DNA from 4 places in the Psychrobacillus sp. NPDC096623 genome. Region 2 is predicted to be linked to each of the others. Evidence: riboswitches for the same ligand, from Rfam matches in the RefSeq annotation. Region 2 holds a riboswitch; each other region holds the start of a gene.
The links. A riboswitch is a leader RNA that binds a small molecule or an ion and turns the genes downstream of it on or off. The one in region 2 is predicted to bind lysine.
Positions count from the first base shown of each region.

Region 1: it holds a riboswitch for lysine, as region 2 does, so the genes downstream of both, ACIQX2_RS17065 (transporter substrate-binding domain-containing protein) here and ACIQX2_RS13860 (Na+/H+ antiporter NhaC family protein) in region 2, are expected to answer to the same signal.
Region 3: it holds a riboswitch for lysine, as region 2 does, so the genes downstream of both, ACIQX2_RS11065 (aspartate kinase) here and ACIQX2_RS13860 (Na+/H+ antiporter NhaC family protein) in region 2, are expected to answer to the same signal.
Region 4: it holds a riboswitch for lysine, as region 2 does, so the genes downstream of both, dapA (4-hydroxy-tetrahydrodipicolinate synthase) here and ACIQX2_RS13860 (Na+/H+ antiporter NhaC family protein) in region 2, are expected to answer to the same signal.

Region 1 is NZ_JBIWER010000007.1:138,551-142,771, reverse strand. Features, by position in the region: gene ACIQX2_RS17070 (purine-cytosine permease family protein) at 1-1,225, opposite strand, end outside; lysine riboswitch at 1,415-1,598, shown strand; gene ACIQX2_RS17065 (transporter substrate-binding domain-containing protein) at 1,725-2,573, shown strand; gene ACIQX2_RS17060 (amino acid ABC transporter permease) at 2,916-3,674, shown strand; gene ACIQX2_RS17055 (amino acid ABC transporter ATP-binding protein) at 3,693-4,221, shown strand, end outside.
Region 2 is NZ_JBIWER010000005.1:39,163-43,383, forward strand. Features, by position in the region: gene lipA (lipoyl synthase) at 1-681, opposite strand, end outside; gene ACIQX2_RS13860 (Na+/H+ antiporter NhaC family protein) at 789-2,348, opposite strand; lysine riboswitch at 2,430-2,612, opposite strand; gene yunB (sporulation protein YunB) at 2,661-3,431, opposite strand; gene ACIQX2_RS13870 (bifunctional metallophosphatase/5'-nucleotidase) at 3,474-4,221, opposite strand, start outside.
Region 3 is NZ_JBIWER010000003.1:314,400-318,620, reverse strand. Features, by position in the region: partial or broken gene trxA (thioredoxin) at 1-168, shown strand, start outside; gene uvrC (excinuclease ABC subunit UvrC) at 219-2,009, shown strand; lysine riboswitch at 2,201-2,379, shown strand; gene ACIQX2_RS11065 (aspartate kinase) at 2,476-3,705, shown strand; gene ACIQX2_RS11060 (YslB family protein) at 4,044-4,221, opposite strand, start outside.
Region 4 is NZ_JBIWER010000008.1:109,765-113,985, forward strand. Features, by position in the region: gene ACIQX2_RS17975 (DHH family phosphoesterase) at 59-1,246, opposite strand; lysine riboswitch at 1,409-1,588, shown strand; gene dapA (4-hydroxy-tetrahydrodipicolinate synthase) at 1,709-2,596, shown strand; gene ACIQX2_RS17985 (VOC family protein) at 3,086-3,436, shown strand; gene ACIQX2_RS17990 (YehS family protein) at 3,532-4,044, opposite strand; gene phoU (phosphate signaling complex protein PhoU) at 4,159-4,221, opposite strand, start outside.

The sequences.
Region 1 (4,221 bases), on a different contig from region 2:
TACTAGATACAATTAGAGATACAACTCCAACGGGATTCCATTTGTATAAATACTCTTGGCGATCCTCATAATAACCCTTACCAATTTTCAATGCTTTTTTAACTACCAATGCATCGGTAACTAATACTGCTGCCCATGCAAGTAAAAATACACCTTGAAACGTCATAGCGGTATCTAAGTGATCAACAATTCCTCCAAGCATGAGAATTATTGCACTAATTCCACTTACGACAACCCAAAAACGGCGACCAGGAGTAAATTTAAATATGTTTTCAAAGAAGTTAGATAAAGATAAGGAACTACTATATATATTGGTAATATTTATACGTAATTGGGTTAACATAGTGAATAATGCTCCGCCAATGCCGAGAAGCATGACTATATAAACTCCAGGATTTGGTTCTCCTAAGCGAACACCAAACCAAATGCCTAGACCGCCCATAACCCCGAAACAGATGATTTGAGGAACAAAACCGATTGCAACAGATCCAATTTTAATATCTTTCGGTTTTAGAAAACGTGCATAATCTGATGCTATAAGCGCTGTTAGGCCCATTATTCCATGTTGAACTCCTATACAGAGAAGCAAAGCTTGTCCTCCAACTTGAACTCCTTCAGGTAGATAAGTCCAAAATGGTCCATCAAATACAGAAGGCTCATAAAACGATAGAACAATCGCTGTTATTAAGAAAACAACAAATATAGGTAATGACCACTTTTGTATTCTATCTAGCTGTTTGATTCCAAACCAATTTAAAGGTATAACGATAAACCCGAAGAAAATAATTAATGCCCATTCGTGAAGGTTAGGGAAGAAGGTGTGAACCGCGGAAACTAAAATGAGACCTTCAAATGCACAATACATAATAAAGTTTGTCGCGTAAAGGAAGGACGTTAAGGAAGCACCAATATAACCAAAGCCTCCTCCTCTGGATAATAGATTGACATTCATACCAGATTTTGCAGATAAGTAGGCAATAAAGGTTCCTAGTATACCGGCAACTATTATTGCGTAAACGGAGGAGATAATAGCATTTAGTGCACCAAATTGTAGGGCCATTACACTACCCATTTGAAAGTAAAAAATGGCCGTGGCTATTCCTAATGTAATATTGGTTATACTTAACCAACCCATATTTCTTTGGCTACGGGGCACCTTCTCTAATGAATAATCTTTGTCTATCTCTTCAGTTACTTTGTGATCTGTAATTTGGACAGATCCCATAATATCATCTCCTAATAAAAAATAATTATTAATGCGAAAAGACGCAATAATAATTAAATTTCCTTGTTTTTTATATTGCCACTAATCATTATAACATATACCTAGCTAAATATTAATTCGGAAGCAGTTGACAGGAATATATGTGTATTGTAAACTATGAATCATAATTGAATACGACCTCACTTAGTATAGTGAGGTAGAGGCGCGATATTTAATAGTCCTTTGTGGAGTTTGAGAAGCTATGATGCTAGGGAGAAGGAAATGTCGCCGAAGTTTGTAATATTGCTCGGTATTGCTTGCTGGGTCTGCAATGAATAATTGCAGGACTGTCCACTATAAACATCCCGGTTTATAATGGTGTGCTATCTCATTTGGGAAAAGTAGAGGATTTAGGGCAACTATACATATTGCGACCTGAGTTCATCTCAGGTCTTTTTTTGTACAAGTTGTCTTTTTTTTGTTGGAGGAACATACAATAATAAAAAAGGGAGAAATTCGAATGAAAAAGAGATTAATATTTTTAACGATATTCGCAAGCTTAGTATTGTTTTTAGCAGCATGTGGAGCGAGTGATGCAAAAACCTCAGGATCTTCGTCTGATTCTAAGGAAGCTGTTGATACATTTACAGTAGGTTTAGAAGCTGGTTATGCCCCTTTTAACTGGACTCAACTCGATGACTCTAATGGCGGAGTAAAGATTGACGGAAATGCAGAGTATGCTGGTGGATATGATGTAGAAATTGCTAAACGCCTTGCAGAAGGATTAGGGAAGGAACTAGTAATTGTCAAAACGGAATGGGATGGACTTGTTCCTTCGTTGCAATCTGGTAAAATTGATGCAATTATAGCAGGTATGTCACCTACAGAAGAACGTAAACAAACAATCGATTTTTCGGAAAACTACTATACATCGAACTTTGTAATGGTTGTGAAAAAAGGTGGTCCTTTTGAAGGAGCTACTTCTATTCAAGATTTCAGTGGTGCGAAAATCACAGGCCAGCTTAATACTTCGCATTATGGTGTAATTGATCAAATTAAAGATGTACAAAAGCAACCGGCATCTGATAATTTCTCCGCGATGCGTGTAGCTTTAGAATCTGGAGTAATTGATGGCTACGTATCAGAGCGTCCAGAAGGAATTAGTGCTTCTTCTGCAAACAAAAACTTCGCAATGGTAGAGTTTAAAGATGGATTTAAAGCAGCAGAAGAGGATACAGCAGTAGCTGTAGGATTGAAAAAAGGTAGTAATTTAACTGAGGAAATTAACAAAATTTTAGCGGAAATTTCGGAGGAAGAGCGTCAAGAGATTATGGATGCTGCTATTAATAACCAACCTGCAGCGGAATAAGGATGAAGTGATACCGGCTGCATCTTTTTGCAGTCGGTTTTTATATTAATTTTTACTAATTATCTGTCTAGCTCCAGCGCCTAGCCCGCCTGAGTCGCTTCAGAATTTCAGCAAAGGCAAAGGACGCCTTTACGTGAAATTCTTCCAGCGCTTGTCGGAGGACCACAGACTGACTTCCAAAGCATAGGCGCTTGCGCTTTTCTAAACTGTCTAGCTTAAGACGCCAGCAGTCAATCGCTTCAGACTTGTTGAAAAGGTAAAAAGTGCCTTTTACTTCAAGTTTTCCAGCGCTCTTCGCTGCTGAGCTGCGTCTGCCGATTTTCTAAGAAAGGAGGGAAATGTATGAGTATGGAGTATATTATTTCGATGATTACAAATAACTGGCCGATGTTCCTTCGTGGAGCGGGGATGACCCTGTTAATCTCTATTATAGGTACAATTTTGGGAGCAGTTATTGGGTTGCTTGCAGGGGTTATTCGTACAATTCCCACGCCAGAAAGAAAACTAAAAAGGGTTTTGTTAAAAATAGTAAATTTGATACTCTCTGTATATATTGAGTTTTTCAGAGGGACTCCAATGATTGTACAGGCTATGGTGATCTTTTATGGCTCTGCATTAGCATTTGGTGTAGATATGGACCGTACATTGGCGGCCATATTCATCGTTTCGATCAACACCGGTGCCTATATGGCAGAAATCGTCCGAGGTGGAGTTATTTCTATTGATAAGGGACAATTTGAGTCTGCGCAAGCAATAGGTATGAATCATGTTCAAACAATGTGGAACGTTGTTTTGCCACAGGTAATTCGCAATATTTTACCAGCAACAGGCAATCAATTTATTATTAATATTAAAGATACTTCCGTATTAAATGTTATTGGTGTTACGGAGCTGTATTTTCAAACCAAAACAGTTGCAGGCATCAGCTTCAAATATTTTGAACCCTTCTTTATAGCGTGTATTTTGTACTTCATCATGACATTTACGGTGACATTAATATTACGATATATAGAAAGAAAATTAGATGGTCCGGAAAACTACAGTATGATTGGACAGCCACCGCCACAGCTTATGCTGCCTAAAAATGCTAAAATCGATTAAACGAAGGAGGAGAAATCTATGGATAATGTCATCGAAGTTCAACATTTAAGTAAATCCTTCGGAAATCATGAGGTTCTAAAAGATATAGATTTTTCAGTGAACAAAGGAGAAGTTGTTTGTATCATCGGTTCCTCTGGTTCAGGAAAGTCGACTTTACTTCGGTGTATAAATTTGTTAGAAAAACCTAGTGGTGGACAAATCATTTATCACGGAGAGAATATTTTAGATGAAAAATATGATATTCATGCCTATCGTACAAAGTTAGGAATGGTTTTCCAACAGTTTAACTTATTTAATAACCATAATGTTTTGAATAACTGTATCGTCGGTCAAGTAAAAGTATTAAAACGCTCGAAAGAGGATGCTGAAAAGATTGCGTTAAAATATTTAAAAGTAGTAGGGATGGATCATTATGTGAATGCTCAACCAAAGCAATTATCAGGTGGTCAAAAGCAACGTGTTGCGATAGCTAGAGCCCTATCTATGGAGCCAGATGTTATGTTATTTGATGAACCAACATCGGCACTTGATCCAGAAATGGTTGGAG
Region 2 (4,221 bases):
GTCATCCATCACTTCTAGTATCTCTTCATGTGTTTCCCCTAAACCTAACATAAGCGACGATTTTGTTGGAATGCTAGGTTGCATTTCTTTGGCACGACGTAATAATTCTAGGGAACGATCGTATTTTGCTCTTGCACGAACTCTCGGAGTGAGTCTTCGAACCGTTTCGATGTTATGGTTCAGAATATCAGGTTTTGCATCCATAATATTGCGGATATTTTGCTCAATACCGCCCATATCAGAAGGTAAAACTTCTATGGAAGTAAAAGGATTTTTGCGTCGAATCGCACGAATCGTTTCAGCAAAAACTTCAGAACCCCCATCTTTTAAATCATCCCTCGCAACTGCTGTTACGACAACATGTTTTAAATTCATAATAACAACCGAATCTGCAACTCTTTCTGGTTCTGCCAAGTCTAATTCGTTAGGTAGTCCAGTTTTTACTGCACAAAAACGACATGCACGTGTGCAAACTGCCCCTAAAATCATAAATGTAGCTGTTCTTCGCGAACCCCAGCACTCATGTATATTTGGACATTTAGCTTCCTCACATACGGTATTTAAATTATTTTCACGCATTAACTTTTTTAAACCTTTGTATTCATCGTTCGTGTTTAACTTAATTTTTAACCAATCTGGTTTTCTTTGGTACTCTGTTTTCGTTGGTTTACACGATGTCACTTTTGCTCGACCCCATTCTAAATAAACTAACTACACTGTTGTCAATGTAACATAATATTTAGTTGGAAACAACCATACAAAAACACAGATTACCTATATAAGATTAATTAAACTGCTCGTTTACTATTAATACTCCAAACCACAAAAAATACGATAAGAATGACAATAACACTTACAAATCCAATCATAACTGAGCCTGTTAATCCTAAAACTAGATAACCGATTGCCGCAATAACTGCACTAATAATAGCATATGGAAGCTGAGTTATTACGTGGTCTATTACGTTTACCCCCGCTCCAGTTGCTGACATGATTGTTGTATCGGAAATAGGCGAGCAATGATCTCCAAAAACGGCTCCAGCTAAAACGGCAGCTAAAACAGGAAGTAATAATTCTGGCTCTACCACCATAATGATGCTTGCACCGATCGGTAATAAAATACCAAACGATCCCCATGAGGAACCTGTTGCGAACGCCATAAAAGCTGTTAAAACAAATAGTAAAAATGGAATTACACCAACCGGAATATTATTATCTGTCACAAGCTTAGCTAAATATTCACCAGTTCCGAGTGCGTTTATCAAAAATGAAAGAGACCAAGCAAATATCAAAATAAAAATAGCAGGTAACATCGAGTTTATACCAGAAATAACAGCTTTTCCGATTAATCCAGCATTAGCTTTTGGATTTCTTTTAAATTGCCGAGTATATAATAATATAGCTAAAACAGTCGACACTAATCCACCTATAAATAGAGAGAATGGAACATCTGTGTTCTCAAAAACAACAAATATATTCATCACCTTTCCAGAAGCCTGGTAACCTGTCCAAAACATCGAAAATAATGTTACAACTATTAATGAGAAAATCGGTAAGATTAAATCATTTACTTTCCCATAATTATTTTCCGGGAAATTACCTTGTAAATCACCTGGATTTGATTTATTTGGATCAAAAAGCACACCAGTTTCTTTTGCAAGTTTTTCATGCTTTTTCATCGGACCTAAGTCATTTTCTGTCCATGCAGTAAAAAATACCATCGCAAGCGCAGCAATCACATAGAAGTTCATCGGAGCCATTAACATAAATGCCTCAAGTGGCGTATAGTCTGTAATAGCATATGTAGCAAAAATAACCCCTAGCTGACTTATTAAGAACGCTCCCCAACTAGAAACTGGAGAAACTACACAAATCGGTGCCGATGTAGAGTCAATAAAATAAGCTAGTTTTGCACGAGATACTCGATGAGAATCAGTGATTGGACGGGCAATCTGTCCAACAGCAAGTGCATTAAAATAATCGTCTACAAAAATAATAATTCCTAAAAATGCTGTTAATAGCTTTGAGCCACGATTTGTTTTTATACGCTTAACTGCCCATGCTGCAAAAGCCGTGCTTCCACCTGATAAACTAACAATCGCAGTAATAACTCCAAGCATTAATATGAACAGCAATATATAAATATTATACAAATTCCATCCATTATCCCAGAATGACGTGAGAAAGGAATCCCAAAGAATGACGAATGAATCAATTGGTGAAAAGCTTTCTACTAACAAAGCTGCAGAAACAATTCCAACCCCCAATGATAATAAAACTCTTTTTGTCACTAGCACCATTACAATTGCTAAAAGTGGTGGTAAAATCGAAAATATTGTATTTTCCAAAGCAAGTCCTCCCAAATATAAAAAGCCAACCTAATATATATACATAGGTTGGCTTTTAGTTAAAATTTTAAGCATAATTTTATACTCTGTAGCTCTCCATTTATACATCTGTATAAACGACAGTGTTATTTCTGTTCAAAATAACCCCAACTAGAATTGACTTGACAATCAACATCTAATTTCGGCAAAACTTCCTTCCGTTTACAATCACAGTTGTCATTCTCCTGTAAACTACTCTTAAGTTATGCGGCCTCTACCTATTCTTATTCATTTCTACTAGTATAACAGTAAATACTATGTTTTGAAGGTTTTTTATTTTTCTGGTAATGGAAGTGGAACTTCTATGGATGGAGCTGCATCCCCGTCGCCACCTGTGTATATATAAGGAACCTGACCTTGCACAATCCCCATTGCAACAGGAATACTCTGTTCAACTGTACTCATTTTACTAGCTAAAGGTACGATTATTTGTACATTTACTTTGATATGGATATTGATTTCAACATAAGCATTATTAATTCCAAATTTAGTTATCGAAGACGTGACATTCGATTGTACATTACCGATGACGTGAAAGCGTATAGGTATTTTCGGGCCTAAGTTACCAATGATGGGAATATTCATCGCTTGCCCCATAGGAACGAAAAATACGATTCCACCTTGGTCTTCCATCGTTTGTTTGTCATATTCAATATCATCCAAATATGGAAGGCTAGACAAATTCCCCTGCTCTGCTTGCTCCAAATGAGATTGAACTAAGCTATTTGTATCAGCAAGTATTCGATTAATGATTTCTGTATTGAATCGAGTTGTTACCATGTTTGTACTATCAGACGGTACTTCTTCAATTATTTCATTGACATCCAGTGCATTTGCAATCCTTGAGTTAATCGCTTTGCTAATTACCATGGATGCTATTTTATTTGTTTGGACTTCTGCATATCTTAGGTACGTAGGAGTCAGTTGCTCATTAATATAATAAATGATGCCTGCAATTGATAACATAAAACATGTTAAAAAAATAGCTAACTTGCGTTGACTAGTGAAAATAGCAAATCGTTTTTTCCTTTTTTGATAGAACAAAAACAATCCTCCTACTTACTACTTATGTAAGGAGGAGGATTTTCATGACTCATATTCAAATTTTTCACGTTGTCCATACCATTTCACAATATCTCGAATCATCTCTGGCATAAAATATTGTTTTTGAGCAAATTTTAATGAAGGAAAAAAGTAACCAAATGTAAACATATCTAACGTTGCTAATGTATAAACTTTTTCCAATTCAAGAGGTGTTGCTTTGATTAGCACCGTCCCATCTTCTAGCTCTTGAAGCTGTTCGTATAATATTGCTCCAAGATAATTACCTCTAAATCCTAGTCCTTTTACTTCAAGCTTTGGCCATTTTTCATTTTTTCCTGTACGAATAACCTCAAGTAACTCTGCACCAGTTAATGTAATGACACACGGATTAATTGGATGAGGTAAACACTGATGTAAGTCCCTCGCAGTAATTGGTCCCTGCTGAAGGTCTTTTAAAAAGATACCAGCCGGGAACATTGCGCAGTCAGCATTAGTGAAAGAAAGCAGTGCTTTTCCGAAGAAATGAGATAAATCGGATTCCATGAACCATTCCTTCTTTAGTGCGGAAGGATTGTAAAAAACAATTCTAGACATTTCAGCTATACCTTCATTTTCCCAAATTAACTGTTGTTCATCGGCATCGGCTGGATTCGGTAGGGATTCTGCACGAAATAATTCTGCTTTTTTCGATTGAATCCCTCTTGCTACATGGTCAAATTCCATTGTAACAAGTCCAACATTCATTCCGTATTTACCTGTAGCGGCTTGCAAGGAGCTCCCTATCACCTTG
Region 3 (4,221 bases), on a different contig from region 2:
GTTAAAATCGTAAAAGTAGACGTTGATGAAAACCAAGCAACTGCAAGTCAATTCGGTATTATGTCTATCCCAACATTAGTATTATTTAAAGACGGTCAACCAGTAGACAAAGCAGTAGGCTTCCAACCAAAAGAAGCATTAGTACAATTCGTAGAAAAAAACGCATAATATAAAACCGGGTGCTCCATAGTGCCCGGTTTTTTTAAACAGGTGATAATATGAATGAATTGATCGAACAAAAATGTGCCATCTTACCAGATGAGCCAGGATGTTACTTAATGAAAGACCGGCAAGGAACTATTATCTACGTCGGCAAAGCGAAGATATTGAAAAATCGTGTACGCTCTTATTTTAAAGGTGCACACGATGGAAAAACACTTCGATTAGTGCAAGAAATTGTTGACTTTGAATATATCGTCACATCATCTGAGCTGGAAGCTTTAATATTAGAGCTTCATCTTATTAAAAAGCATGATCCCAAATATAACATTATGTTAAAAGATGATAAAACGTATCCATATATTAAAATTACTGCTGAAAAAGATCCACGATTGATCATTACGAGACAGGTTAAAAAAGATAAAGGGAAATATTTTGGTCCTTATCCGAATTCACATGCAGCTCATGAAACGAAAAAACTTCTAGATCGTTTATATCCACTTCGTAAATGTCATAAAATGCCAAATCGAGTTTGCCTCTACTATCATATGGGTCAATGTCTAGCTCCGTGTGTGAAAAAAATTGAAGAGAATGTTTATGATTCAATCATTCAAGAAATAATTAGCTTCTTGAATGGCGGTCACACACAAGTGAAAAAAGAATTGGTAGCAAAAATGAATGCAGCTGCAGAAGCACTTGAATTTGAACGGGCAAAAGAGTATCGAGATCAAATTTCACATATAGAACAGGTTATGGAAAAGCAAAAAATGACGATGAATGATTTTACAAGCAGAGATATTTTTGGTTGGCATGTAGACAAAGGTTGGATGTGTGTTCAAGTATTTTTTATAAGACAAGGGAAGCTTATTGAAAGAGACGTTTCATTGTTTCCTCTATTCCGTGATCCTGAAGAGGAGTTTCTAACATTTTTAGGCCAATTTTATGCGAAGTCAGAGCATATTAAGCCAAAAGAAATTTATGTTCCTTTGACTACGGACATCGATTTGGCTTCAAAACTTCTAGAAATGAAGGTTTTCGTTCCGCAAAGAGGAACGAAGAAAAATCTAGTCGAATTAGCTGAAAAAAATGCTAAAATAGCGCTTTCTGAGAAGTTCCATTTGATTGAAAGACAAGAGGAACGGACAATTGGTGCAGTAGAGCAGCTGGGAGATTCAATGGGAATTGCTCCTCCTATGCGTATTGAAGCTTTTGATAACTCGCATATCCATGGCACTGATGCGGTTTCTGCGATGGTAGTTTTTATTGACGGCAAAGCCAGTAAAAAGGATTATCGAAAATATAAAACAAAAACAGCAGCGAAACATGATGATTACGGAGCAATGCGAGAAGTTGTACGTAGAAGATACACTCGTGTACTGAAGGAGAATTTGCCCCTGCCTGATTTGGTCATTATTGATGGTGGGAAAGGACAAATTGAAGCTGCACGCGAAATTATAGAGGATGAACTAGGGTTAGATATTCCAATTGCAGGTCTGGCAAAAGATGGTAAGCATCAAACCTCTCAGCTTATATACGGCGATCCTTTGGAGTTAATACCTATGAAGCGGACGAGTGAAGGTTTTTATCTGCTGCAAAGAATACAGGATGAAGTTCATCGTTTTGCTATTACTTTCCACAGACAGCAGCGTGGAAAACATACGATTGCATCTTCGCTAGATGGTATAGAAGGTATCGGCCCTCAACGGAAAAAAATACTTTTAAAGCATTTTGGGTCGTTAAAGAAAATTCAAGCAGCCAGTAAAGAAGAGCTCATAGAAGCTGGTCTTCCGAGTAAGCAGGCAGAGATTGTGATTAATCATTTTCAGAAAAAATTATTGTCTTCTGAATAATCGTATGTTAAAGTTAATTCAATTTAACTTGAATCAATAAAAGAATGTTGCAAATGGACACATAGGAATTGTTGATTCAAGTTAAGCCTCCGGCGGATGTCACAGATTTTGAAGGGAGTTAATTGCGTAAGCGCAATTCAAAATCTGCACGCAATTACTCCGAGGCGTAATTTTATATTCACTATATTTACAGTGAAGATAGAGGTGCGATAAAACATCAGTACTCAGCAGGAGGAAGGAAAGTTCCGAGAATGGCTGTGGAAAGGGTTTTTCGCCGAAACATAGAATAGCTTTTCCTATTCTATTGTTGGTTCTGCATTTAAGAGATGTAGGATTGTCAGAATTTATATTCTGGAGGGCTATCTCTCATGGGCAGATTTTTTAGACCGTGTATGAGACGAATGCTTTTCACAATATGTGGAAAGCATTTTTTAATCCTTACAGAGAAATTAGGGAGCGGATGTTCATGACTAAAATTGTAATGAAGTTTGGCGGTACTTCTGTTGAATCAACAGAAAAAATTGCAAATGTTGCTACTCGAATTAAAGATGAAAAGGAAAAAGGGAATGATGTAGTCGTTGTTGTATCGGCAATGGGTAAAACAACTGACGAATTGTCGAACCTAGCATACGGATTAGCGGAATCTCCATCAAAACGAGAAATGGACATGCTTTTGTCCAATGGAGAGCAAATTACGATGGCTTTACTTGCTATTAAGTTAAATGCATTAGGGATAGATGCCATTTCTCTAACAGGTGCTCAAGCAGGTCTAGTGACTGATGATGTGCATAGAAATGCGAAAATATTGAAGTTGAATCCATCTAAAATTGATGATTTACTCGCTTCGAACAAAGTAGTAATTGTAGCAGGCTTCCAGGGGATATCCGAAAATGGTGAAATTACCACACTTGGCAGAGGTGGATCTGATACAACAGCTGTTGCAATTGCTGCTTCCATCCAAGCGGAAACTTGCGATATTTACACCGATGTTGATGGTATATACACATCAGATCCGCGCTATATTGAGAATGCTCGTAAACTTGAACAGCTGGAATATGACGAAATGCTCGAACTTGCTAATTTAGGCGCAGGTGTATTACATCCACGGGCAGTTGAATTTGCTAAAAACTATAAAGTTCCATTGCGTGTACGTCCAAGCTATAAAGATGGAGAAGGAACGATTTTGAAGGAGGAAGTAGATGTGGAAAATAATTTAGTAGTTCGTGGGATTGCATTTGAATCCGATATCGTTCGATTAACTATAGAATATGAGGTGCCATTTAATGGTTCATTAGCCTCTATTTTCACAACACTAGCTGCAAATCATATAAATGTGGATATTATTGTTCAGTCGATAGTAGATGGAGTAAAACCGGCAGTTTCATTTTCGATTAAGAAGGAGTCTTTGGCTGAAGCGATCAAAGTTTTAGAAACACATAAACAAGAACTTGGCTTTACCTTCGCTGATTTTGAAGTAGGTCTAGCTAAGGTTTCTATAGTAGGTTCTGGAATGGTATCGAACCCAGGGGTAGCTGCTCAAATGTTTGACCGTTTAAGAATTGAAAATATTCCGGTGAAAATGGTGAGTACATCAGAGATAAAAGTGTCCGTTGTAGTGCCACAGCAGCATATGATTGAAGCGGCCAATGCCCTGCATGACGAATTCAATCTTTCGTTAACCCATCAATCAGTTTAAACTATAACCAACCTTTGAAAATTTTATGAAGAATAAAGTTTTCAGGGCTTTTTATTTGATTACCACTACAGTTGTTTTCCGTTAGGGTGGACTCTTTCCGGAACCATGGCTCGAGTCCGTTTTTTGATAATTCAACTCGTCATGTAAGCGATACACTTTGTTCTAGATTAAAGTGAAGTACTACACATTTTATTGAATGTAGCGGAAGGCGTCCGCCTGGAGCGGAAATCAAAGCGATATTCTTTTGTTTAATTATCAAGAGCCGGTATCTAGGGATTATCTTAAATAATATCTTTTGAAAAAAAGGTAATAGGAAAAGTCAGCGATTGACTATCCTATTACCCTTTTGTTTTAGAATCCCATTTTATTTGTAAGGATACGATGCCATTCTTTTTAACTTCTTCATCATAACATTCAGTCAAAAAGCCACTAAGCTTCTGCTGCTGTTCAGCTAAAAAACCTGCTTCTAATCGATGACTTCTACTTTGTCCACTCTGAGGTAGATTATATGTACTT
Region 4 (4,221 bases), on a different contig from region 2:
GACTGAGCGAAAGTAACTTAAGCAATATACATTTTATGTCCGCCTAAAATTCTCCGTATCAGGAGTTCTCTCTTTTTTTCACTTCACTCATTAAGTAATCGACGAAAAGTTCGTCTCTAACTAAAGCTGCCTCGTAGTTCCGCTTTAAGAAACGCTCCCCTTCTTCAAAGCTAGTAAAGGTTTTTTCGATTGCTACTTTATCTTTTTCCAGAATCCAATCGACCCCATTTTTAGAATATAAGATGAACGTTTCATTATTTCTATTTTTATAAAACGAACCAAAGGATGATTGTTTCAAATTATATTGATTTCTTTTTGCATCTTCCAAAATCGGTGACAGGTGGAATGTGTCCAAAACAAATAACTTATAGGCTTCCTCTGTTAAATTACAGCCAGATGCTTTTTGATGCCCCCCACCGCCAAACTGTCCAGCAATTTTAGATACATCGATATGGTCATAAATTGTACGAAGAGAGATTCTTTTCCCTCCCATAATTACAATTGCTATATAGTCGAGATGCGGATTTTCTTTACCTAGTTCATTGCCAAGCTCTGAATGATACGTTTCTGCATATACAACACCAGCTAAATGTTCTCCTACTTTCGCCTGGACAATCTCTTTTTTCTTTCTGCGAATATAGCGGTCAATCTTGTCTTCTTCCATAAGTAATATTTTCTTTTCAAATTCATCAAAATTGAAGGTCTCACTAGTACGGAGACGCTCTAACATCTTTTCTTCAAATTCTTCTATAGCTATTAAATAGAAAAGGGAATTTAGTGAATGGGCACGCTTGTTTCCGTTCTTCTCCCATTCCCATGTATCATACTGTCTAACTAACTCTACAAACTCCGAAAGCGCAGCAGTTGGTTTCAACAGTTCATTATTAACAAGATATTCATATAATAATGAAGTAGCGGAGGTTAATTTTCCTTCAGAGTTTTCTACTGAAATATAACCCCAGTCATAATCATTAAAATGGAGAGCAGATTTGTGATGGTCAATTAATTGGAGCTTTCCTTTTGCATTGTAAAAATCATTTAACTTTTTTTCATTCTCTTCGTTTGGAGTCAAATCCGTTATAAATAAAAACGTATCCGGCTCATCATTTTCTAAAAAATATTCAATCTCTCGATTAAGTGAAGAAATCGAATTATAGCGCACCTTCACTTGCTCACCAAAAGCAAGCTTTGCTAAGATGCCACATCCGACGCCATCTAAATCATTATGAGACAATAATTTATACATCCTTTTCACCTCTAGTATAGTATGGTTATTTCGTGAGAAACTTATTATTAGAACTTACCTCTAATAGCTTTATATTTATTTTACATGTAATCTGTTGCAATAGTAGGAAAAACCATGTATTATTTTAGTAATTAAATATTCTCTTATTTCAAATACATTTGAAGTAAGGATAGAGGCGCAAAAACCATCAGTACACTTTTGGAGGAGAATGAGATCCTGTGACATTTGTGGAAAGGGGAATTTGCCGAAGTTGAAAGAATCTCATTTTTCTTGAAGCTGGTTCTGTTGTTGAACAAACACTGGATTGTCATATAGGAGACTATATGGAGGGCTATCTTACGCACAGAAATATTACTTTATTTCTATTGCAGCAACGAGCCCTCGTTGTTGCTTTTTTGCGTCTACTGAAAAATGCCCTTCTCCCTGAATTTTTAATAATAAATTATAGGATGTGGAGAAGTTATGAATTTTGGACAAATATTAACGGCAATGGTGACTCCTTTTGATCATAACGAAGAGATTGACTTTCCAGCTACACGAAACTTAATAAATTACTTAATCGATAATGGAACAGAAGGATTAGTTGTATCTGGTACAACTGGAGAGTCTCCGACATTAACGGAGGAAGAAAAAGTTCAATTGTTTAAATTTACTGTGGAGGTTGTGAATGGAAGAGTTCCTGTAATTGCTGGAACTGGCTCGTATAATACAAAAGCGTCCATCGAGCTAACAAAACGTGCAACTGATGCAGGTGTCGATGGTATTATGCTAGTTGTTCCTTATTACAACAAGCCATCACAAGAAGGCATGTACCAGCATTTCAAAGCAATTGCAGCAGCTACATCCCTGCCGATTATGCTATACAATATTCCAGGTCGTAGTGTAGTCAATATGACGGTTGATACAGTAATCCGCCTGTCTCAAATACCTAATATCGTATCGATAAAGGAAGCTAGCGGCAACTTAGATACAATGGCTGAAATCATCAGCAATACACGCGAAGACTTTTCCCTCTATAGCGGCGACGATGGGTTAACAATTCCAGTACTATCGATTGGAGGTGCAGGTGTCATTTCCGTAGCATCTCATGTTATCGGAAACGAAATGCAAGCGATGATTGCAAAATTCAACAGTGGCAATATAAAAGAGGCTGCTAGTGATCACCGCACGTTATTACCGATTATGAAGGCATTATTTGCTGCACCAAACCCGACACCTGTAAAAACTGCTTTAAATTTAAAAGGAATTCCTGTAGGTGGTGTACGCCTACCAATGATTCCATTAAACGCCGAGGAGCTTAGCACATTGCAAAATGTATTATCTTCACATTTAGAAACAGTCTCATTATAAGAAAAAAGAGCGAATTCGATCTACACCAGAATTCGCTCTTTTTTTACTTGGCTCTCTTTAAAGAAAAGGTTTATGTCGCAAGTGATATTCATTTAATACACGAAAATCCTACTTTTAACTACAGACTTCCTAATGATATGAGAAACTTCATAAAACTGCGACCTATAACTTAATTTTATGAACCAACGGCAGCGTTGTTCCAGGAAGGGATTGACGTCCTAATTGTTGAATTTATTATATGGGGACAAGTTAGTCTAAGATAAGATTGGGATTTTTTATTTCACATTTTACTCATACAGTGATGTAAATGGTTTGTTTATCAGTTGAAAGAACAAATGCGCAAGCGACTATGTTAGCTCTGAAAAGCCATGAAAGAATTACAATAAAGGCGATCTTTTCCTTTATTCACTAGTCGGACATAAGCAGTTAGATTAAATCTATAATTGAATTGAAAAACTAAAAATCAAAAACAGACAGGGGTTAGTAAAAATGATAAAAGGTTTTGGAGGAATATTTTGGAGAACTAAGAATATGGAAGTTATAAAAAAATGGTACAGTGAAGTACTAAAGATTGAAGAAATAGAAAGCTGGAATGGGACAGTTATTAAACCTCAATTAGGAAATGAGACTATCTTTTCTTTTTTTACAGAGAATGACAGTTACTTTCCAACTGAACAACAAGTGATGTTAAATTTTCAAGTACATGATTTGAACGAGACTATCAAACATCTTGAAGACATTGGTGTACCACTTGAAAAGGAAAAAGAGATTAGCGAATATGGAAAGTTTATTTGGATTAAAGATCCTGAAGGTCGACTGATGGAGCTTTGGGAGAAATAGAGGATTTTAAGGATTGGAAAAACTAAAAAAGACAAAAAAATGAGCTCGGATATTCTTCTCCAAGCTCATTTTTCATAATAGTAGTTCATTAAACTTTAACCTCTATATTTCACCGCTAGACCTTTTAAGAATTTGCGGGCGAAATTATCCCCGCATTCTTTATAATTACGGTGACCAGGCTTTCGTAAAATGGCGCCTAGTTCCCCTTTTGAAACAGCGATACCACCATCATCTAAAATATCTAGCATATCCTCTGTTGTTAATTGCAGTGCTACCTTGAGCTTCTTCAATAGCATATTATTCACATGGTCCTTCTGCTGCTCAGTTAGCTCAGGACTAGCTGGCTGCTCTGGTTTAGGATCCTGTTTTCCTCTTTTATAAGTGATGTGACCATTCAAAAATGACTCCAGCATTTTATTATTACACTTCATATGGTTGTCATCATCCACTACTTCTTCATCGCCATCATCTTCTTTTGATTTCGTAAGAATTTTGAGTACCTCTTCCTTTGTGACTTCCACGCCACCAAGTTTAAAAATCTCTACCATGTCCTTATTTTTAATATCTAAGGCATATCTCAATCTGATTAATATATCATTATTCTCCATTTAAAAGCCTCCTATAATTATTATTAGAATAGCACTTCTTCTATAATTTGAGCTAGTATTAAAAAACTGGAGAAGAAAATTTCACATTTCCCCTCCAGTATCTATATTTATTAATTATGAATTGAAATCATAAATTTGACCTTTTATCAAATATGCAGTACTTTCAGCAATATTTGT